Regions from separate parts of the Bradyrhizobium sp. AUGA SZCCT0222 genome, predicted to be linked through region 1. Evidence: riboswitches for the same ligand, from Rfam matches in the RefSeq annotation. Region 1 holds a riboswitch; the other holds the start of a gene.

Region 1 (11,143 bases):
TCGATCTACACCTTGACCGACGCGATCCGCAACGTGCCGACACGGCGCTGATCATCTGCGGCGACGAGGACGACAATTGCATCGAGCCGAGCCTGTTCCTGAAGCAGCATTTGCCGGCGGCGGGACTGACGTTCTTCCCGAAATCGGGCCACGTGCTCAACCTGGAAGAGCCGGCGCTGTTCAATGAAATGGTCGAGCGGTTTATCGCGCTGGTGGAGGCCGGGAGGTGGCCGGTGCGGGATGCAAGGTCGATGGTGGCGGGTTGACCTCCTTCCGTCATTCCGGGGCGATGCAAAGCATCGAACCCGGAATCTCGAGATCCCGGGTCTGGTCCTTCGGACCATCCCGGGATGACGCCTACGGCGTCACTTTCCCTTCTCCGCCCGGCTCAGCAAAAACACACCCTGCTCGCCGAACATGTTCCAGAACCACCACGGCAAATTCAGCCGCAACGGGCGGCCGTAGAGATCGAGGGCGACCGCGCGCTCCATCTTGACGTTGATCTCGTCGCAGAGCTGGACGAAATCCTTGATGGTGCAGAAATGGATGTTCGGCGTGTCGTACCAGGTCGCGGGCAGGTTTTCGGTGCGCGGCATGTGGCCGCCGACCAATAGCTGCAGACGCATCCGCCAGAACCCGAAATTCGGGAACGAGACGATGGCGCGATGGCCGATCCGCAGCAGGTTTTCCAAGACCACCCTCGGCTGCCGGGTCGCCTGCAGCGTCTGCGACAGGATCACGTAGTCGAAGGCGTCGTCGGGATAATTGACGAGGTCGGTGTCGGCGTCGCCCTGCACCACCGCAAGGCCCTTGGCGACGCAGCGGTTGACGCCCTCGCGCGACAGCTCGATGCCGCGGCCGTCGATGCCACGGCTTTCCAGGATCTGCAGCAGCTCGCCATCGCCGCAGCCGACGTCGAGCACTTTGGAGCCGCGCTGCACCATTTCGGCGACCAGCAGATGATCGCTGCGAAGGTTCTCGGTGCGGTGCGGCTCGACGCCGGTGAGCGGCAGGGTCTGTTGAGACATCGACATGTCAACCACCAGCCGTTTTCAGGCCGCGCGCCTTGCCCGCGGATTGCAGAAAAGCGCGCGAAATGTCGAAGAATTCGGGCACGTCGAGCAGGAAGGCGTCGTGGCCGCGGTCGGTTTCGATTTCGGCGAACGACACCCGCGCGCTCGATGCGTTGAGCGCATGCACCAGCGCGCGTGATTCCGCGGTCGGGAACAGCCAGTCCGACGTGAACGACACCACGCAAAAGCGGGTCTGGATGCCGGTAAACGCTTTGGCGAGCACGCCATCATGGTCGGCGGCGATGTCGAAATAATCCATCGCGCGCGTCAGATAGAGATAGGAGTTGGCGTCGAACCGCTCGACGAACGACGAGCCTTGATAGCGCAGATAGCTTTCGACCTGGAAATCGGCGTCGAACGAAAACGTCGGCAACTCGCGGTCCTGCATCCGCCGCCCGAACTTGCGGTGCAGTGCGGCGTCGGAGAGATAGGTGATATGCGCGGCCATCCGCGCGACGCCGAGGCCGCGATGCGGATGCGTGCCATGTTCAAAATAGCGGCCGCCGCGCCAGTCCGGATCGGCCATCACGGCCTGTCGGCCAAGCTCATGGAATGCGATGTTCTGCGCCGAATGCCGCGTCGAACATGCGATCGCCAGCGTCGAGAACACGCGCGCCGGATACGCCGCGGTCCATTGCAGCGCCTGCATGCCGCCCATCGAGCCGCCGACCACGCAGAACAGCGTCTCGATGCCGAGACGATCGATCAGCATGGTCTGCGCGCGCACCATGTCGGGAAGGGTGATGATGGGGAAATCCAGCCCCCACAACTTGCCGGTGGCCGGATTGGTCGAGGCCGGGCCGGTCGAACCCATGCAGCCGCCGATCACGTTGCTGCAGATGATGAAGTAGAGGTTGGTGTCGAGCGGCTTGCCGGGGCCGACCATGGTGTCCCACCAGCCATGCTTGCCGGTGACGGGGTGCGCATTGTTGACATGCTGATCGCCGGTCAGCGCATGGCAAACCAGAATGGCGTTGGACCGGTCCGCATTCAGCTCGCCATAGGTTTGGTAGGCGATCTGGAAGGGCGCCAGATCGACACCGCAATCGAGCTTGAGCGGCTGGTCAGCGCCGAACTTCGCGACCTGCGAAGTCGGATGATCCGACTCGTGGGCCCGATCCTCACTATGGATCGAGGGGCTTGGTATCGACTGAACGTTTGTCATCTCGGCCACCGACCTCGAAAGCTGAGGCCCTCCCGGACAGAAATCAGGCCATAAAAAAAACCCGGCCTGAACAAAGGTTCGACCGGGATCACTTCTGTCCCCGGCCTGTTTAGCGAGTTGTTTAACGTGGCTGCAAGCCGGCCGGCTCAAATGACCACGGAATGGGCTAAAGGTAGTCCGAAGGGAGCTTTTCGTCAAGGCGGGCCATGGTTAACCGGCCGGGCGCGCCATCATTGCCGATGTTTCTCTTTGCTTTCGGCGGCCGTCTTTCCTAATCAATGCCCTTGTATTTGCCGGTGATTTCGGCCCCCGGCGCTAAAGGCTAGAACATGTCCAAGGGACCCTCGAAGGCACCCCCCGCCCCGCCCTCCCTCGCGGTGCTGCGCAAGGAGATCGACAGCATCGACGAGCAGGTTCACCGCCTGTTGATGGCGCGCGGCGACATCATCGATCGGCTGATCCAGGTCAAGGAGACCCAGGAAGTCGGCTCCGCGTTCCGCCCGGCGCGCGAGGCCGACATGATGCGGCGGCTGGTGGAGCGGCACCGCGGCATCCTGCCCATCGACACCATCGAGAGCATCTGGCGCGTCATCATCTCGACCTTCACTTACGTCCAGGCGCCGTTCTCGATGCATGCGGATGTGTCGGTCGGCGAATCCGCGATGCGCGATTCGGCGCGGTTTCATTTCGGATTCGTGGTGCCATACGTCGGGCATTTCAGCGCGCAGGCCGCGGTCGAAGCGGTGGCGAAATCGAAGGGCGATCTGGCGCTGGTCTCGGCGACGTCGAGCCGTACGCCGTGGTGGATTGCGCTCGAAGCCGACGGCGCGCCGAAGATCATCGCGCGGCTGCCGTTCCTCGAACGCGCCGACCATCCGGCGGCCTTGCCGGTGTTCGTGGTCTCGCGCGTCGCCGACAACGCCATGGTGACCGAAGTCGAAACCTGGAGCGTGCGCGTCTCCGGCTGGAACGCCGAGATCGCGCGTGCGCTGGCGCCGCTCGCCGAGATCGTCGCCGTCCCCGATACCGCCTTCGACGGCGCCGCGCTGCTGGTGTCGATATCAGGCATCGGACTTGAGAAGATCAAGACAGCCCTGATCGAGGCCGGCGCGTCGGTGCGCTCCTCGGCCCTCGTCGGCAGCCACGCAACACGCTATACGGTGCCCCCGAACGGGGCGGCCAAATCCTGAAATAGACGCCCTACGATCCGGAGCCAGAAGATGTCCCGCCCCGTGCCGAACCCCGGCATTCTCGATATTGCGCCCTACACCCCCGGCAAGAGCCCGGTGGCCGAGCCCGGCCGCAAGGTGTTCAAGCTGTCCGCCAACGAGACGCCGTTTGGCCCGTCACCGAAGGCGCTGGCGGTCTACAAGGACGCGGCTGGTCATCTGGAGGACTATCCGGAAGGCACCTCACGGGTGCTGCGCGAGGCGATCGGCCGCGCCTTCGGGCTCGATCCGAACCGCATCATCTGCGGCGCCGGCTCGGACGAAATCCTCAATTTGCTGGCGCACACCTATCTCAAGCATGGCGACGAGGCGATCTCGACCAGCCACGGCTTCCTGGTGTACCCGATCGCGACCATGGCGAACGGCGCCAAGAATGTCGTGGCGGCCGAGACCGATTTCACCGCCGACGTCGACGCGATCCTGAAGCTGGTCACGCCGCGCACCAAGATGGTGTGGCTCGCCAATCCGAACAACCCGACCGGAACCTACATTCCGTTCGACGAGGTCAAGCGGCTGCGCGCCGGATTGCCTGATCATGTGCTGCTGGTGCTCGACGCCGCCTATGCCGACTACGTATCGCGCAACGATTACGAACTCGGCATCGAGCTGGTGGCGACCACGGAAAACACCGTGGTGACGCATACGTTCTCCAAGATTCACGGGCTGGCGTCGTTGCGGATCGGCTGGATGTTCGGCCCGGCCAACATCGTCGACGCCGTCAACCGGATTCGCGGGCCCTTCAACGTCTCGACGCCGGCGATGCTGGCCGCGGTCGCCGCGATCGAGGACACCGCGCATGTCCAGATGTCGAAGACCTTTACGGAGCACTGGCGCAACTGGCTGACCGAAGAAATTTCCAAGCTCGGCCTCAAGGTGACGCCGAGCGTGGCGAATTTTGTCCTCATCCATTTCCCGCAGGAGAAGGGCAAGACCTCGGCGGATGCCGACGCTTACTTAACAAAACGCGGCCTGGTGCTGCGGGCGCTGAACAATTACGGCCTGCCGCATGCGCTGCGCATGACCATCGGCACCGAAGAGGCCAACCGCCTCGTCGTCGACGGCCTCAAAGACTTTGTGGCGGGCAAGTGAGCATCACGTGAGCACTGAACCTCTCTTCAAACGCGTCGCGCTGATCGGCTTCGGCCTGATCGGCGGCTCGATCGCCCGCGCCGCACGCGCGCAGGTTCTCGCCGGCGAGATCGTCACCTCGGCACGCTCGGCCAAGACCCGCGCGCGGGTGGAAGAATTGCGCGTGGTCGATCGCGTGCTCGAAACCAACGCGGAGGCGGTCAAAGACGCCGACCTCGTGATCCTCTGCATTCCCGTCGGCGCCTGCGGACCGGTCGCCGAGGAGATCGCGCCGTTCCTCGAGCCGGGCGCCATCGTCTCCGACGTCGGCTCGGTCAAGGGCGCCATCGCGCGCGATATGGGCCCGCATATTCCGCAAGGCGTCCATTTCGTTCCCGCCCATCCCGTCGCCGGCACCGAGCATTCCGGTCCCGATTCCGGCTTTGCCGAACTCTTCATCAACCGCTGGTGCATTCTCACGCCGCCTGATGGGACCGATCCCGCCGCGGTGGAAAAGCTGCGCGAGTTCTGGGCCGGCCTCGGCGCCAAGGTCGAGATCATGACGCCGGACCATCATGATCTCGTGCTCGCGATCACCAGCCATCTGCCGCATCTGATCGCCTACACCATCGTCGGCACCGCGGACGAACTGGCGCAGGTGACGTCGTCGGAAGTGATCAAATTCTCCGCCGGCGGTTTTCGCGATTTCACCCGCATCGCAGCCTCCGATCCGACGATGTGGCGCGACGTGTTCCTGGCCAACAAGGAAGCGGTGCTGGAAATGCTCGGCACCTTCAACGAGGACCTCTCAAAACTCACGCGCGCGATCCGCCGCAACGATGGCGAGGCGCTGTTCGAGCATTTTACCCGCACCCGCGCCATCCGCCGTGGCATCGTCGAGATCGGCCAGGATTCGGCGGCGCCCGACTTCGGCCGCCCGCACGCGAATTTAACAAAGAAGCCGGAGTAGACCGGCTCACGACGGAGCGAAACATGATCATCGACCATTCGAAGCTGCTTGCGCTTACAAACCGCATCGTCACGGCCGGCGGCAGTTCGCCGACGGAAGCCGCCATCGTGGCCGAGCATCTGGTCGAGGCCAATCTGCGCGGCCATGACAGCCATGGCGTCGGCATGCTGGTCGCCTATGTGCGCGACCTCGACGCCGGCACGCTGAAGATCAACCAGACGCCCGAGATCGTCTCCGACACCGGCACCATCTCGGTGTGGGATGCCCGCGCCGGCTACGGCCAGGTGGTCGCGCGCCAGGCGGTGGAATGGGCGATCGAGGCGGCCAGGAAACATGGCGTCGCGGTCAACGGGCTCCGCAACGCGCACCATATCGGCCGCGTCGGCACCTATGGCGAGATCGCCGCCCGCGCCGGCATGGTGGCGCTGCATTTTGTGAATGTCGCTTCGGGTTCACCCGGCGTTGCGCCCTTCCGCGGCCGCGAAGGAAGATTCCTGACCAACCCGGTCTGCATCGCGATCCCCGGCACCGACAACAACGAGCCGATCCTGCTCGATTTCGCCACCAGCCGCGTGGCGCTGGGAAAAGTGCGGGTGGCGCATAATGCCGGCAAGCCGATGCTCGACGGCGCGCTGCTCGACCATGCGGGCCAGCCCACCACCGACCCTTCCGTCATGTACACCGACCCGCGCGGCGTGGTGCTGCCGTTCGGCGAGCACAAGGGCTCCGGATTGGCGCTGGTGTGCGAACTCCTGGCCGGCGCCATTGTCGGCTCGCCTAGCGTCACCACATCGACGCCGCCCGAACGCGGCATCATCAATGGCATGCTGAGCATCGTGATCGACCCTATCAGGCTTTCGACGCGCGACAGCATGATGGCCGAGATCGACGACATGATTTCCTGGGTGAAATCGGCCAAGCCAGCGGAATCGGATTCGCCGGTGCTGATCGCCGGTGAGCCCGAGCGGCTTGCGCGGGCGCAGCGTATCGCCAAAGGCATCGAAATCGATGACACGACCTGGGGCCAGTTGACTGATATCGCCGAGCGCTATCAGATCCGGATCGATAGCTGAGCAACTCCGTTTGGGCGCATGCAATGAAGTCCTCTGCCGGCGGGATGCAGCTAACGGCGCTCGATCCCGCCAGCTACCGGCATATGCCCTGGAAGAACGGCGGCGGGGTCACGATCGATATCGCCGCGGCTATGCTTCCTGGATTCGCGCCGGGCAGTTGGGAAGGAATCGTCTGGCGTTTCAGCCGGACCGCCATCGTGACGCCGGGCGCGTTCTCGGATTTGAGCGGCTATGACCGCCAGCTGGTGCTGGTGTCCGGCGAGGGGCTCGTGCTCGGGACACCCGTTGGAGAGATCGACGTCAGGCAACCGTTCAGGCCGGTCCGGTTTGCCGGAGAAACCAGTATTGTCAGCCGGATCGAAGCCGGCCCCGTCGAAGTCGTCAATCTGATCGGTGACCGGTCGCGCGTGGCGATTGACCTCTCCTGCCCTTTGAGCGGCGCAACGCACGCCTGCCCGGCCGGCATTCACATCGTCTATGCCGCGACAGATTCCTGCGAACTGGCGATCAACGACAAGGCCCGCGAGATCTCGGCCGGCCATGCGATGCGCATCGATGCCGGAGAAAGTTTTGCAGTCGCAAGCCGGCTTGGCACCGTTATCGTCGCCAGCGTTATTCCCGTGGTGCGGACATCCGGCTGATCCGGAACGCAGCAAGGAACGATGACGGTCGGCCGCGCAGTTCCCCTCGCGCAAGCGAGCCATTCCGGAAACACATTGGTAACGCTTCCACTTGTGTTAGCTTGCCAACATCACTTCCGCCAAAGAACTTGCCGCCACTTGAAGAAGCTGCAGCCACCGATCGCGGGGAAAAAATGTCCGGCTCCAAGAAGCGACCCATCATCTTTCCCGTCATCGCGTTGCTGACCCTGCTGTTCGCGAGCGGCGATCCGGCGCGAGCCCAGACCCTGAACGCCGTCAAGGAGCGCGGCACGCTGAATTGCGGCGTCGGCCAGGGGTTGCTGGGCTTTTCCAGCATGGATGACAAGAACGCCTGGAGCGGCTTCGACGTCGATATCTGCCGCGCCGTCGCGGCGGCGATCTTCGGCGACCCTGCAAAAGTGACATTCACGCCGCTCGATGCGGCCACGCGCTTTTCCGCGCTGCAGTCGAAGACGATTGACGTGCTGTCGCGCAACTCGACCTGGACGATGTCGCGGGAAAGTTCGCTCGGCCTGATGTTTGCCGGCGTCGCCTATTACGACGGCCAGGGTTTCCTGCTGCGCCGGGATGCCAAAATCGACACCGCCCTGCAACTCGGCGGCAAGACCGTGTGCACCCAGACCGGCACCACGACCGAACTGAACCTGGCGGATTATTTCCGCGCCAACGACATGCCGCTCAAGGTGCTGGCGCTCGCCACCGCCGAGGAAAGCCTCAAGGCCTATGACGATCGCAAATGCGACGTGCTGACCAGCGACGTCTCGCAGCTCTACGCCGAGCGTCTAAAACTCTCTGCGCCCGACAGCCACATCATCCTGCCGGAAGTCATTTCAAAGGAGCCGCTCGGACCCGCGGTGCGGCAAGGCGACGACCAATGGTTCAACCTGGTCAAGTGGACGCTTTATTCATTGATCAATGCCGAGGAGCTTGGCGTCAAACAGGCTGGCATCGACGATGCGGTGAAATCAGCTAATCCCAACATAAAACGCCTGCTCGGCACCGAAGGCGAATTCGGCGCGCAGTTGGGCCTCGCCAATGACTGGGCCGCGCGCGCCGTGCGGGCGGTCGGCAATTACGGCGAGATCTATGAGAGAAACGTCGGCACGCAGTCGAAACTCAGCATTCCACGCGGGCTGAATGCGCTCTGGACCCAGGGCGGCATCCAGTACGCGCCTCCCGTCAGATAGTTCTTCAGGGGTCAGGCCATGACCGTGGATTATTATGCATTGCTGACCAAAGCCGTTGCCGGCAAGGACACCCTCGGCCGCGACAAGATCTACAAGGACGCCTATGACCTCATTACGAGGTCGTCCCATCTCACCCGCGAGGCCGCCGCCTCAAATGTCGCCGCGCTTGAAGCCGCGATCCGGCGGATCGAGGATGAGATCGCCGTCGAGGAAGGCCGCGACGCCGCTCAGATCAACGAAGTGTTGTCGGAAGGCACGAACTGGAAGCCATGGGCGTTCGGCGCCGGTGCGCTTGCACTCGCCATCGCTTTGGCGGCCTTCATGTACGGATATGTCGCAACCAAAGGCCCGGTCGTCGTCGCGACCAACGTGACGGCGCCGGCGCCAGCGAAAGCGGCACGCGCGCGCGAAGACGTCGTGATGGCCGACCTGAAGGCCGGCGAGGACGGCGGCTCCACCGGCGAGGGCCTGCCGTTTTCGCTGCAGCGGCAAGTGGTGTTCTACCGCACCACCGTGGTTCCCGGCTCGATCGTGATCGACCGGGAAAACCGCTTTCTCTATCTGATCGATTCCAACAATTCCGCGCGCCGCTACGGCATCGGGATTGCGCAGGAATGCCTCAAGGGCGGCAGCTTCTTCCGCGTCACCAACAAGCTCGAATGGCCGGACTGGCGCTCTTCCGCGCAAAGCGCCCGGGATGCCGACGCATTGGCCGCCTCCGCCGGCCGTCCCGGCAGTCCGCTCGGCGCCCGCGCGTTGCTATTGGACAAGCCCGGGCTGCTGATTCATGGCACGAACTCGCCCAAAACCATCGGTCACCTCGTCGCTTCCGGATGCATCCGGCTCGTCAACGACGACGTCGAGGATTTGTACCGCCGGGTTTCGCTGGAAACGCGGGTGGTGTTTGTCAGCTAGGGGCTGGGGTGCGCGCCGACGGCGGGCGCAATACTCCGGCTGTGACTATCGTCACAGCCACCGGGAACTGCCGCGCTTACTCCTGCCCTGACGGATGGCGGGAATAGTCCCTCCACCGGCAACAGGAGGGACTAAAATGGAACAGCTGACCAAAAAAGCCGACGAACTGACCATCGATGAACTCGATGCCGCGTCGGGCGGCGCCCTCTACCAGCCGCTCATCGTGGTTGCGATTGCCACCGCCGTTGCGATCCGCGCAGGCATCGAGTCGCTGGTTCACAAGATTACCCGTTGAGGTTCCTGCAAGCGCCTTGCGGCGAATGTTCGATTCTTCGAAAGGCGCTTGCAGCGCACGAAAACTCATCTCGTCGACAAAAGAGTCTTTGGATTACGTCGCGCGCGGATTAACAACTGTATACCCGCGCAACGAGCGCGCATGGATTCTCGTTGCGTGGCCACCCGAGTTGGCATCGTACGCCATCCACGTATCACCTCCGACATGCTGCTCCAGGACGAAGACGTGCCCACGTCGCGCGGCAACCATTCCCGGTGCAGGCGCCGTCCGGGGAAACCGCAGCCAGTTGGAGGCAAGATTTAATCCGGGCACGATATGGCCGAACACCCGCATGGATGCACCGCACCCGCAGAAAGAGCGGGGACAACCGGCTGGGCGCCCGCCGACGATTTGACTACGCCCGCTATTCGTTTCCGCCCTTGCATTGCGCGGCAAAATTGCCGGCCGTTCTGTGCTCTGCGATTCCCGGCCGTATGCGTTCATACTCACGCGTTGCGTTGGCGAATTCGAAAAGTCACACGGCATGGTTACGTTGCATCCCGGCGCTTGACCAACGATGCGGGGCGGGCGTGCTTCTGATGCGGATGAAGAAAAGGCAACCAGTACGGACGCAACAAAAACCAGTCTCAACATGACAGGGCTCCGGCATTTGAACCTGCCCTGCGTTCACGTACCCATGATTGTTAGGCGAAAATGCGGTGGCGCAACGACCGCTGCTCGGCCCTGAGCCCGCCTGCGCCCGGATTAGCCGCCTCAAAAGAATGGCCCCAGCGCGGGGGCTGGAGAGCGCTGGGGCCGTCTTGAGCGCGGCGCGGGGGGCGGCCCTGGCGCAGCGCTCGCAAATTACCAAACCACATTTGCTGCTTGAGGGTTGGTCAATATTGACCATCCTGCCTGTTTGGAACCGTAAAAAGTCCGGAACGGTTTAGCGACCGGCCTCTTCGTAATTTATCCCAATCCTCCCGTCAGCTTTCACTCGTCAGATGCTTCAGCATCAGGTTGCACGCTTCCTCGGTCGCCTCGAACGTTGAAAAAGGCGATCCGCCGATCTTGATCGCCCCGCTGCCCTGATAAAGCGGACGCCATGACGCCACGTAGCCGGGCCGTCCGTGAAAGCCGGGGCCGGCGCGGCTCTCGTGGGTGATCACGAACGAAAAGCCGTCACTGCTCGCGCTCCAGATTTCCAAACTATCGACGGCACGGTGGAATTGCAGGGCCATCAGCAGTCGTTCACTAGTCATCTTTCATCAAAGCTCGCCGCCACATGAAATCTCTTGCCAGAGCCCACAGCGCTTCAGCCGCGGGGTCCTGATCGGGCAGGACGAAATCAAAGCCCGTTGGACCGGGATCAGGTATTGAGAGCACGCCGTTTTCTGCCTGGTGATGAAATTTCGGCAGCGACAGCTCCCATTCATTCGCTCTCACCGAGTTGCCTGTTAGTGGGCTTTGATCACCCAAGATTCCCATTGCTCCTGAGGGGCGCTTCGTCATCTGCTCCTCCTGCGG
Region 2 (11,143 bases), on a different contig from region 1:
CTGTGGCTGATGAAGTGGCGGCCCGACGTCTCGCTGGCGCTGTCGGTGGCGCTCTACGCGGCGACCTGGCAGTTCGATCTGTATTTGTCGGCCTATCCGAACGGATTCTGGGCCTTCAATCCGTTCGCATGGCAATTGCTGTTCGTGTTCGGCGCCTGGTGCGCGCTCGGCGGCGCCGAGCGGATGTCGGCGATCCTCTCCTCGCGGATCACCATGTGGATCTGCATTGCCTATCTGCTGGCCGCCTTCTTCGTCACGCTGACCTGGCACATCCCGCAACTGAGCCGCTTCATGCCGAAGCTGATCGAGCAGTGGATGTACCCGATCACCAAGACCGATCTGGATGTACTGCGGTTCGCGCACTTCCTGGCGCTGGCGGCGATCACCGTCCGCTTCCTGCACAAGGACTGGCCAGGGCTGAAATCGCCCTGGCTGCGACCATTGATCCTGTGCGGGCAGCATTCGCTTGAGATATTCTGCCTCGGCGTCTTCCTCGCCTTTGCCGGGCATTTCGTGCTGGCCGAAATCTCCGGTGGAGCGGGGCTGCATTTCCTGATCAGCCTCGCCGGGGTACTCATCATGTCCGGCATGGCGTGGGTCATTTCGTGGTACAAGCATTCCGCCGACAAGAATGCCTCGAAGAAAAAGGGCGCTGTTGGCAACGCCGATATGGCGGGAGGGGGCTGATGAAGTCCAACCCGGTGATGATCCTGGGGCTGACCTTGATTGCCGGCTTGCTGGCCGTGGCTCCCGTGCGCGCCGAGGATGCCCCTGCCAATTGCGAGGTTCCGGCCTATCTGCTGACGTCCGAGAGTAAGTTGCCCAAGGTCGAGACGGCCATTGCCGGCGACCGCCGGCTGGAAATTCTGGTGGTGGGCAGCCGGTCGTCGAGCATCCCGTCGTCCGAAGCCAGCGCCTATCCCGGCCGGCTGCAGGCGATGTTGAAGGAGGCGCTGCCGAAAGTCGCCGTGAACGTATCCGTAGAACTACAGGTCAAGAAGACGGCCGAAGAGGTCGCTGGCGGACTTGTTAAGCTGGTCGAGCTAAAGAAGCCTACTTTGGTTATCTGGCAGACCGGCACCTACGATGCTATCCGATCGATCGATCCCGATGATTTCCGCGCCGGTGTCGAAGAGGGCGTTGCTGCGTTGCAGAAGGCGGGGGTCGACGTGATCCTGATGAATCTTCAATACAGCCCGCGCACTGAAACGATGATTTCCGCGCCGCCCTACCTGGATAATATCCGTGTGGTGGCGCAGCAGCACGACATTCCCTTGTTCGACCGCTTCGCCATGATGCGGCACTGGAGCGACGCCGGAGATTTCGACCTGTCCACCACGTCGCATGGCCCTGACCTGGCCAAGCGGGTGCACGATTGCCTTGGCCGCGCGCTGTCGAAATTCGTGATCGACGCGGCGCATGTGAACCCGGCCCAGCAGAATTGAGGAACTAGCGTAAATGAGTCGTTACTGCCCTTTTTTGCCGTCGACATCGCTGGCAGCGTTCGCCATCGCGGCGATGGTGCTACTGATGCCGGCGTCCGTTTTGCCGGTGCAGGCGCAGGCGACCCAGACCGCCCAGCAGGCGACGCTGTCCGACACGGCCAAAACTGAAGCCGCCAAGCCGCCGGCGGCGTCGACCACGGGTGCGGGCAGCGTGGCGGCCGCCGAGCCGTCCGGTCCGGCGGCGCAGAGGAGCGTTACCGGCAAGGCGATCGACAAGGCCAAAGAGGTCGCGAAATCGGCCGCCGACATCTTCAGCCGTGTTCCCTGCCTGCCGCCGAAGGGTGGCGCCAAAAAGATGGGATCGCTGCCGCGTGTCGCGGGCAAGCTGGCCGCGGGCGAGCCGGTGGTGATCATCGCGTTCGGATCGTCGTCGACCGCGGGCTTCGGCGCGACCTCGCCGGAATTCAACTATCCCAACCGCCTCGCAGCGCAGCTGCACCGGCAATATCCGACCGCCGACATCACCGTGATCAATCGCGGCCAGGGCGGCGAGGACGCGCCTGAAATGATGAAGCGCCTGCAGACCTCGGTCATCGACATGCATCCGGACCTGGTGATCTGGCAGGTCGGCACCAATGCCGTGCTGCGCAATCTCGATCCGGCTGAGACCATCAAGCTGGTGGAAGACGGTGTCGCGCGCATTCAGGCGACCGGCGCCGATCTGGTGCTGATCGATCCGCAATATTCGCCGCGCGTCAACGAACGCGCGGAGAGCGCGGGCAAGATGATCAATTTGCTCAACAAGGTCGCCGAACTGCGCAAGGTCGGCATCTTCCCGCGCTTCGAGGTGATGCGCGACTGGCACGAGAAGCAGGCGATCCCGATGGACAATTTCGTCATCGCCGACGGCCTGCACATGAGCGACTGGGGCTACGCCTGCTTCGCGCAGCTGCTCGGCGACGACATCATCCGCTCGGTCGGCCAGATCAAGCTCGGCGTCAACGTGCCGTCGAACGTGCGGACGTACCGGCCGATGTAGCCGTGTTGCCGTTACACACCGCCGTCGTCCCGGCGAAGGCCGGGACCCATACGCCGCGGCCGTGCGGCTAAAAGGCAGTGGTCGACGACTTCCTTAACTCACACGACCCTGTGGTTATGGGTCCCGGCTCAAGGCCGGGACGACGATGGTGTTGGTGGCAAGCACCTCACGCCTTCTCCAGCGCGGCCTCGAAATCCTCGATCAGGTCATCCGCATGCTCGAGCCCGGCGGAGAAGCGAATGAAGCCCTCGCTGATGCCGAGTTCGGCGCGCGCCTCCGGCGTCAGACGCTGATGCGTCGTGGTCGGCGGATGGGTGACGAGGCTCTTGGCGTCGCCGAGATTGTTCGAGATCCGCGAGATCTGCAGCGCGTTGAGGCAGCGGAACGCGGCCTGCTTGCCGCCCTTGACCTCGAAGCCGACCAGGGTCGAGCCGGCGCGCATCTGCCGCTTCACCAGTTCGGCCTGCGGATGATCGGCACGGCCGGGATAGATCAGCCGCGAAATCTTCGGATGCTTCGCCAGCGCATCGGCCACCTTGCCCGCGGTCTCGGTCTGCGCGCGTACACGTACCGCCAGCGTCTCCAGTCCCTTGAGCAGCACCCAGGCGTTGAACGGCGACATCGACGGGCCGGTATGGCGCATGAAGTTATGAAGGTGCTCGGCGACGAACGCTTCCGAGGCCAGGATGATGCCGCCGAGGCAGCGGCCCTGGCCGTCGATGTGCTTGGTGGCGGAGTAGACAACGACGTCGGCGCCGAGCGTCAGCGGGCTCTGCCAGATCGGCGTGGCGAACACATTGTCCACGATCAACCGTGCGCCGCCACTGTGCGCGATCTCGGCAATCGCCGGGATGTCGAGCACGTCGAGCGTCGGATTGGTCGGGCTCTCCAGGAAGAAGGACTTGGTGTTCGGCCGCAACGCGCGCTGCCATTGGTCGAGATCAAGACCGTCGACCAGCGTCGTCTCGATCCCGTAGCGCGGCAAGAGATCCTGCACCACGTAAAGGCAGGAGCCGAACAGGGCTTTCGAAGCGACCACGTGGTCGCCGGCCCGGAGCGGTGCGAGGATCGCGGTCGCCACCGCGGCCATGCCGGTCGCGGTCGAGCGCGCGGCTTCCGCGCCCTCGAGTTGGATCATGCGGCGCTCGAACATCTCAATCGTCGGATTGGAATAGCGCGAATAGATAAAGCCGGGCTCCTCGCCCTTGAACCTGGCCTCGCACTGCTCCGCGCTGTCGTAGACGTAGCCTTGGGTGAGGAACAGCGCCTCGGACGTCTCGCCGAACTGCGAGCGTAGCGTGCCGCCATGGACAAGGCGGGTTTCGGGACGATAGCGGGTGGTAGACTTAGCCTCAGGCATGTGACCTCCGTCGTGACCACCATTGAAAATGGTCACAAAAAACCGGCCTGGAAAAATTTCCACAGGCCGGGATCACACGTGTCCCCGGCCTGTTTAGCGACTTATTTAACGTGGCTGCAAGCCGGCCGGCTCAAATCACCACGGGATAAGTCATGCTGATATTCCCTCGCGCCCTTTTCGTCAAGCCGGCCATCGGATAACCCCTAAATGCCCATATTTATGAGGTTTGGATGACATCTGGGTCATCCTCCCGGGCTCCCTTGAGGACCGCCGTGCCTTTCACGCTGCCGCCCGACGCCAACGGAATTCTGCCCGACCGCATGATCGCGGCGATGGCGGATGCGGGCCTGATCCTGCCGGCCTATCCCTTTGTCGAGAGCCAGATCCAGCCCGCAAGCCTCGATCTTCGCCTCGGCGACATCGCCTACCGGGTACGCGCGAGCTTCCTCCCGGGGCCGGGTGCGACGGTCGCCGAGCGTATCGACGAGCTGAAACTGCACGAGATCGACCTCACTGACGGGGCGGTGCTGGAAACCAACTGCGTCTACATCGTGCCGCTGCTGGAGAGCCTCGCGCTGCCGCCGGAGATCGTCGCCGCCGCCAACCCCAAGAGCTCGACCGGGCGGCTCGACGTGTTCACCCGCGTGATCGCGGACGGCACCCGCCGCTTCGACATGATCGGCGCCGGCTATCACGGGCCGCTCTATGCCGAGATCAGCCCGAAGACGTTTCCAGTGCTGCTGCGCGAGGGATCCCGGCTGTCTCAAGTGCGCTTCCGCACCGGCGACGCCATCCTCAACGCGGACGAGTTGGACGCGCTGCATGAGGCTGAGCGGCTGGTCGACATCGACGACGCCGATCTCGCCAATGGCGTGGCGCTGAGCGTCGATCTGAGCGGCGCGAATTCCGGCGGCTTTGTCGGCTACCGCGCCAAGCGCCATACCGGCGTGGTCGATGTCGACCGCCGCGGCGGCTATGCGGTCGACGAATTCTGGGAGCCGATCGCGGCGCGCCCGGACGGCAGCCTGATCCTCGATCCCGGCGAGTTCTATATTCTGGCCTCGAAAGAGGCGGTGCAGATTCCACCGGATTACGCCGCCGAGATGGTGCCGTTCGATCCTCTGGTCGGCGAATTCCGCGTGCATTATGCCGGCTTCTTCGATCCCGGCTTTGGCTATGCCGGCGCCGGCGGGCAGGGCTCGCGCGCCGTCCTGGAAGTGCGCTCGCGCGAAGTGCCGTTCATCCTCGAGCACGGCCAGATCGTCGGCCGTCTGGTCTATGAAAAGATGCTGGCGCGGCCCGACGCCATGTACGGCCAGCGCATCGGCTCGAACTATCAGGCGCAGGGCCTGAAGCTGAGCAAGCATTTCCGGTTGTAATTCTCACCCTCGTCATTGCGAGCGAAGCGAAGCAATCCATGCTCACAAGCAAAGATGGATTGCTTCGTCGCGACGCTCCTCGCAATGACGGTGGTTGGTGCCTACCGCGCAGCCGACGTCATCGAAGGCGTCACGCGCCATATCGTGTTGCCGACGTCGTCGGCCACCAATAGCGCGCCCTGCTTGTCGAGCCGCACGCCGACCGGACGTCCGCGGGCTTCGCCGTCATCACTGACAAAGCCGGTCAGCACGTCCTGCGGCTTGCCGGAAGGCTTGCCGCCCTCGAACGGCACGAAGATCACCTTGTAGCCGGCGCGCGGCTTGCGATTCCACGAGCCGTGCTGGCCGATGAAAGCGCCGCCCGCCATCGCTTGCGGAAACAGATCGCCCGTGTTGAACGCCAGCCCGAGTGCAGCGGTATGCGCGCCGAGCGCGTAGTCCGGCGCCATTGCCTTGGCGACCATGTCGGGACGTCGCGGCTCGACGCGGGTATCGACGCGGTCGCCGAAATAGCTGTAGGGCCAGCCATAGAACGCGCCGTCCTTCACCGAGGTCATGTAATCAGGCACCAGATCGTTGCCGAGTTCATCGCGCTCGTTGACGACCACCCAGAGTTCGCCGGTGTGTGGATTCCATGCAGGTCCGTTCGGATTGCGCAGGCCTGAGCCAAACACCCGCCATGTGCCGCTGGCGCGATCGACCTCCAATACGGCGGCGCGATCCTTCTCGGCCTCGATGCCGTTCTCGCCGATGTTGCTGTTGGAGCCGACGGTCGCATAAAGCTTCGATCCGTCGGGGCTGGCGGTCAGGTCCTTGGTCCAGTGATGATTGAGGGTGCCCGCGGGCAGGTCGGCGAGCTTCTCGCCCGGTGCGGTGATTCTGGTGTCGCCGGCGTGATAGGGAAATTTCATGATCGCGTCGGTATTGGCGACATAGAAATCATCGCCCACCAGCACCATGCCGAACGGCGAGTTCAGTCCGCTCAGAAAGATGCTGCGGGTTTCAGCGGTACCGTCGCCATCGGCGTCGCGCAACAGCGTGATGCGATTGGCGCTCGGCACGCCGGCGCCGGCCCGGCTTAACGCCCACTTGAAGAAGAAGCCTTTGATGCCCCCGCCGTCCGGTTTCGGTGGGGCGTTGGACTCGGCCACCAGCACGTCGCCATTTGGCAGCACGTAGACCGTGCGCGGATGTTCGAGCCCGCTGGCGAAGGCATTCACGGCCATGCCGTTGGCGGCGGTGGGCTTGCCGCCTTCGGGCCAGCCCTTGGCGGCGGCGATGTTGACGGTCGGTATCCACGAGGTTTGCGGCGATGGTAGCTGGGGCGAGGGACCATAGGTCTGGTCGGCGGAGCCCGACGGAGCCTGTTCGTTACAGGCGGCGAGAGGAAGCGCCAGCGCTCCCAGACATAGCGCCAGCCGAAGATGGCTATGCATGACGGCTCCTTGCATATCGATGTACAATGCGGTGCATATCGTTCCACCAATGCGGAAAGCCGGCCATTGTTCGCGGTGCCTGCCATGAAATTCGCGTGAATTGAACCGCAACGCCTGCTTGCGGAAAGAGAAGGGAACCGGGATGGCGATGACTGAGGCGAAGGATGACCGCGCGCAGCAAGCGCAATGGGCGAAGTGGCGCAGCATCGCTGATCTCTATCACGCGTTTTTCACCGGCCTCGTTCTCACCGTCGTCTCCCGCCGCGGCACGGCGGACGCCGCCGAATTCGTGTTCCGGGTGTTTCGCCGCCAGCAGCAGGAACGCTTCCTGCCGGGGTTGGAAAAACTCGGGCTCAGCCATCTGCCGCCGGCGGTCGCGGCTGCGCAGTATCACTATCTCTCCAACTGGATCGGCGGCGTCCATGTCGAGTACATGTACGAGACCGATCGCAAGGCCTGGATCCGTTATCCGCCGCCGCGCTGGATCTGGCGGGGCACGGCGATCTGCGGCGTGCCCGGCGAAGTGTCGCGCGCGATGCTGCGGGGATGGCACGGCAATAACGGCGTGGCGCTCGGCAATTTGAATCTCGGCTTCGTGTGCACCAAGCAAAGCGTCGACGGCCAGGACGGCCTCGAAGGCTATTACTGCGAATACGATCATCCGCTCGAGTCAGATGCGCGGATGGTGTTCGCGCGGCATCTCGAAGCGCCGCGCTTCGATCCCACCACCGCGCCGGCATTGCCTGTTGCAAGCTGGCCGAAGCCGCGGTTGGAAAAGGCCTATCGCAACTACGCGATGGAATATGTGAAGACCGCGGCTCCCGTGATGGTGCAATGCTTCGGCCCGGAGGATGCCCGATATCTGTTGCACCTCACCGGCAAGCTGATCGGCATGCAATATTTCGACGAGATCGCGCAAAACCTCGGGGCGCGCCGCGGCGGGCCGAAGGAATTTGCTGGCTTCCTGCGTGCGCTGTTCGAGGCGCAGGATGATGCGGTTGAGATCAGCGAGTCCGACGGCACGTTCGAAATCCGGCAGCAAAGCTGGAAGCTGATGGCCGATGTCGGCGATTATCACCCGGCCTGCGCCAGTGTCCTGCAGGGATTGTTCGAGGGCCTGGCGGCCGGCTGCGGCCGCCATATTCCGGTCCATTTGAAGCCGTCAACCGGTGGAAAGGCACCGTTCGTCTGGTCGATTGGCTAAAGGGAGCGCGCTCGCCTGCAATCGCGCAGGGCCCCATTGCGTTGCGCGCACGCGGAATCGGGCCTTGCCGTGCTAGGAAACAGCTCGGCGCAGCGAGATAATGCGCCCAAAATATTGAATGGGCGCGCGACCTTAAGGTTGCCTTTCGCGCGCGGGAGCAGAAATGTCCGATATCGGCGTTGCCGAAATTCCCGTCGACGAGGAAGAACGCCCGCTGCCGCCACCGCCGCCGCCGGCGAAGAACGCGCTGATCGACGGTCCGATCCTGCGCACGCTGCTGTGGCTCGCCTGGCCCAACGTCATTGCGCTCTCGGCCGGCACCTGCGTGGTGATCGCCGAGACCTCCTATATCGGCCGGTTAGGGGTGGAATCGCTGGCCGCGATGGCGCTGGTGTTTCCCTGCGTGATCCTGACCATGACGATGTCGGGCGGCGCCATGGGCGGCGGTGTCGCATCCGCGATCGCGCGTGCGCTCGGCGCCGGGGACACGGAGCGGGCGTCGGTGCTCGCCGCGCATGCCTTGCTGATCGGCCTCTGCTTCGGGCTCGTCTTCATGCTGGGCATGCTGATCTTCGGCCCCAAGTTGCTGGAATTGCTCGGCGGCCGCGGCAACGTGCTGACGCAGGCGATCGGCTACACGCAGATATTTTTCGGCGGCGCCGTCGTGCCGTGGCTGATGAACACGATGGCCGGCATCCTGCGCGGCACCGGCAACATGAAACTGCCGTCGCTGCTGATGCTTATTTCCGCCGTCTGCCAGATCATCCTTGGCGGCACGCTCGGTCTCGGCCTCGGGCCGATTCCGCAATTCGGCATGCGCGGCGTCGCCGCCGGTTCGCTGATCGCCTTTATGGTCAGCATCTCCGTGATGACGTGGTATCTATTTTCCGGCCGTGCGCGCGTCGTTCCCAAGCTCATCGGCCTGCGGATTCGCTGGGCGATGTTCATCGACATCCTCAAGGTCGGCGCCATCGCCTGCTTCTCGCCGCTGCAGTCGGTGCTGACGATCAGCATATTCACCTACATGCTGGCGGGTTTCGGCACCGAGATCCTGGCCGGTTACGGCATCGGCGCGCGGCTCGAGTTCATGCTGACGTCGATCGCCTTCGCGGTCGGCATCGCGACGGTGCCGATGGTCGGCATGGCGATCGGCGCGAAACGCATCGCGCGAGCCCGCAGGATCTGCTGGATCGCGGGCGGCGTGGCCTTTGTCGGGGTCGGCGCGTTGGCGACCTTGATCGCGATCTTCCCCGACATCTGGGTCAATCTCTTCACCGACAATGCGGGCGTGCGCGCCGCAAGCCGGCAGTATCTGTCTACGGCGGCGCCGATGTATGCATTCCTTGGCCTTGCCACGACCTGCTATTTTTCATCGCAGGGCGCGGCCAAGGTGCTCGGCCCCGTGCTGGCGCAGACCGCGCGTCTGGTGTTCATCATCATCGGCGGCTGGTGGCTGTCGACACACGATGCCACCGCCACGGACTACTTCATGCTGACGGCCGCATCGATGATGCTGCTCGGCCTGCTGTCCTGCGCAAGCGTGATCCTGACGCGGTGGGGACCGAAGCGGGGTCCCCTTGCGAAGGCTCGTCCGGCGTTGTCGTAACTGCATCTCCGTCATCCTGAGGTGCGAGCGCAGCGAGCCTCGAAGGATGAATCGGTCGCAGATGGGCCGTCGTCCTTCGAGGCGCGCAAGAGCGCGCACCTCAGGATGACGGAGATAGTTCAGGCGTTGACGTCGCTTTACCGTCGCCGGTGCCGCCGGCTGAGACGGCCGCCGCCGCCCATATTGGCCATGCGCATCAGCTGCGGGATCATGCTCATCATCTCGCCGCCGCCGGCGCCGCCGAGCATGCCCATGATGTCGCCGCCGCCCATGCCACCCATGTTGACGCCATAGCCGTTGGCCATGCCGCCGCCATAGCCGCCACCGAAGCCGCCGGGGATTCCACCGCCGCCCATCATGCCACCAAAACCACCGCCGCCACCTTCCATCATGCGGCCCATCATCGGGCCCATGGTCTGCATCATCATGCCGAAGCGGCGCTTGCCCATCTTCGCCTTCATCATGTCCAGCATCGGCGCCATCTGCGTCATCATGTCGTCGCCGCCACCTCCACCGCCACCGAAGTCGGCGAATTGCGCTTTCGCCGGCGTCGTCGTCAGGGCAAACAGCAGCAGCAGCGTGGCCGCCTGACACATAACCTTGTCAGTTCCAGTCATGGTTCGACCTCCCAATGCGCCGCGGCCCGCGGAGGCGGTGCCATCCGGGCGCAAATGGTGACGCTAGGAGCGGGCGAAAGGCTGATCTGTGCGACAGATCACGGTGCTCGGCGTCGGGCGGTGAACTCGCTATTGACACGCCAGCTCGCGCCGTTGTCCGCGGAGATCTCGCCGCGCCACAGGAACGAGTTAGGTGTGATCTCGGAAAAACTCCAGCGCATCAATTGGCCGTCCGGCCGCGTGCCGTGCTGCACGATGTCACGGCCTTCAGCGCGGCCGATCATCTGCAGAAAACTTCGCGCCACCGGGTCGGTCCATTGGATCCGCCAGGCATCGATATCCGGATCGTAGACCCGCAGCGTCGTGCCGTAGGAATTGATCTTGGCGGTGGCGTCGCCGTGGCGCCCTTCGCCGCGTGGCGGTACGATCCAGACGTCCTGTATCGCGCGCCCCTCCAGCGCCCAGCCGAAATGCCATTCACCGGCGCGGCGGCGCTCGCGGCCGTCGTCGGCAAATTGCCTGACGTCGAGATCCCAGGAGCCGACAAAGCGTCCGTAGAGATCCATCTTGCCGGCGCGGTCGGCTGAGGGACCGACCGCGCCGAGCGCTTCGAGAAACGCGGAAATCATGCCGCGGCTTTCCCAAGCGCCTTCTGCATCGCCAGCGCCGCCTGATCCATCTGCGCGTTCATGTAGGTCGCGATTTCATGCGGCAGCACGTCGACGGTCCACGCCAGCCGGCTGCGGCCGTTGCCTTCCGCGGTCACCTGCACCGAGGCGCTGTGCTGTTTGATCCGTTCGCTGATGACAGCATAGACCAGCCGCCGCCGCGCATCGTCGCAATCGACCAAGAGTTCGCGCGCCACCGTGCCGTTGGAAAACGTCACGATCCGCGCGTCGCCGTCGAGGCGGGTGTCGAGCACGAAGCCGGGCACCAGCCGCGTATGCAACGCTCCGAAATCGCGCACCGCGTCCCAGACGTCATTGGGATTGGCGTCGATGATGATGTCCTTGTGGATGGAAGCCATGGTGAGGAGTCCTTCGAATGAGGGTGGAAG

Evidence for each region. A riboswitch is a leader RNA that binds a small molecule or an ion and turns the genes downstream of it on or off. The one in region 1 is predicted to bind S-adenosylmethionine.
Region 2: linked by a shared signal. The riboswitch ahead of JQ629_RS05915 (O-succinylhomoserine sulfhydrylase) and the one ahead of metX (homoserine O-acetyltransferase MetX) in region 1 are both predicted to bind S-adenosylmethionine.

Annotation. Positions count from the first base shown of each region.
Region 1 covers NZ_JAFCLX010000047.1:3,939-15,081, forward strand. Annotated here, with positions in the region: partial or broken gene JQ629_RS29515 (alpha/beta fold hydrolase) at 1-266, shown strand, start outside; gene metW (methionine biosynthesis protein MetW) at 366-1,028, opposite strand; gene metX (homoserine O-acetyltransferase MetX) at 1,036-2,238, opposite strand; SAM riboswitch at 2,327-2,406, opposite strand; gene JQ629_RS29530 (chorismate mutase) at 2,568-3,428, shown strand; gene hisC (histidinol-phosphate transaminase) at 3,459-4,556, shown strand; gene JQ629_RS29540 (prephenate/arogenate dehydrogenase family protein) at 4,564-5,505, shown strand; gene JQ629_RS29545 (malate/lactate/ureidoglycolate dehydrogenase) at 5,529-6,578, shown strand; gene JQ629_RS29550 (HutD/Ves family protein) at 6,602-7,219, shown strand; gene JQ629_RS29555 (amino acid ABC transporter substrate-binding protein) at 7,393-8,427, shown strand; gene JQ629_RS29560 (L,D-transpeptidase) at 8,446-9,342, shown strand; gene JQ629_RS29565 (hypothetical protein) at 9,479-9,637, shown strand; gene JQ629_RS29570 (hypothetical protein) at 10,603-10,878, opposite strand; gene JQ629_RS29575 (hypothetical protein) at 10,871-11,128, opposite strand.
Region 2 covers NZ_JAFCLX010000005.1:97,358-108,500, reverse strand. Annotated here, with positions in the region: gene JQ629_RS05930 (OpgC domain-containing protein) at 1-687, shown strand, start outside; gene JQ629_RS05925 (SGNH/GDSL hydrolase family protein) at 687-1,445, shown strand; gene JQ629_RS05920 (SGNH/GDSL hydrolase family protein) at 1,459-2,484, shown strand; gene JQ629_RS05915 (O-succinylhomoserine sulfhydrylase) at 2,651-3,844, opposite strand; SAM riboswitch at 3,917-3,996, opposite strand; gene JQ629_RS05910 (2'-deoxycytidine 5'-triphosphate deaminase) at 4,075-5,223, shown strand; gene JQ629_RS05905 (PQQ-dependent sugar dehydrogenase) at 5,325-6,659, opposite strand; gene JQ629_RS05900 (hypothetical protein) at 6,808-7,863, shown strand; gene JQ629_RS05895 (MATE family efflux transporter) at 8,027-9,469, shown strand; gene JQ629_RS05890 (hypothetical protein) at 9,607-10,086, opposite strand; gene JQ629_RS05885 (hypothetical protein) at 10,185-10,715, opposite strand; gene JQ629_RS05880 (SRPBCC family protein) at 10,712-11,113, opposite strand.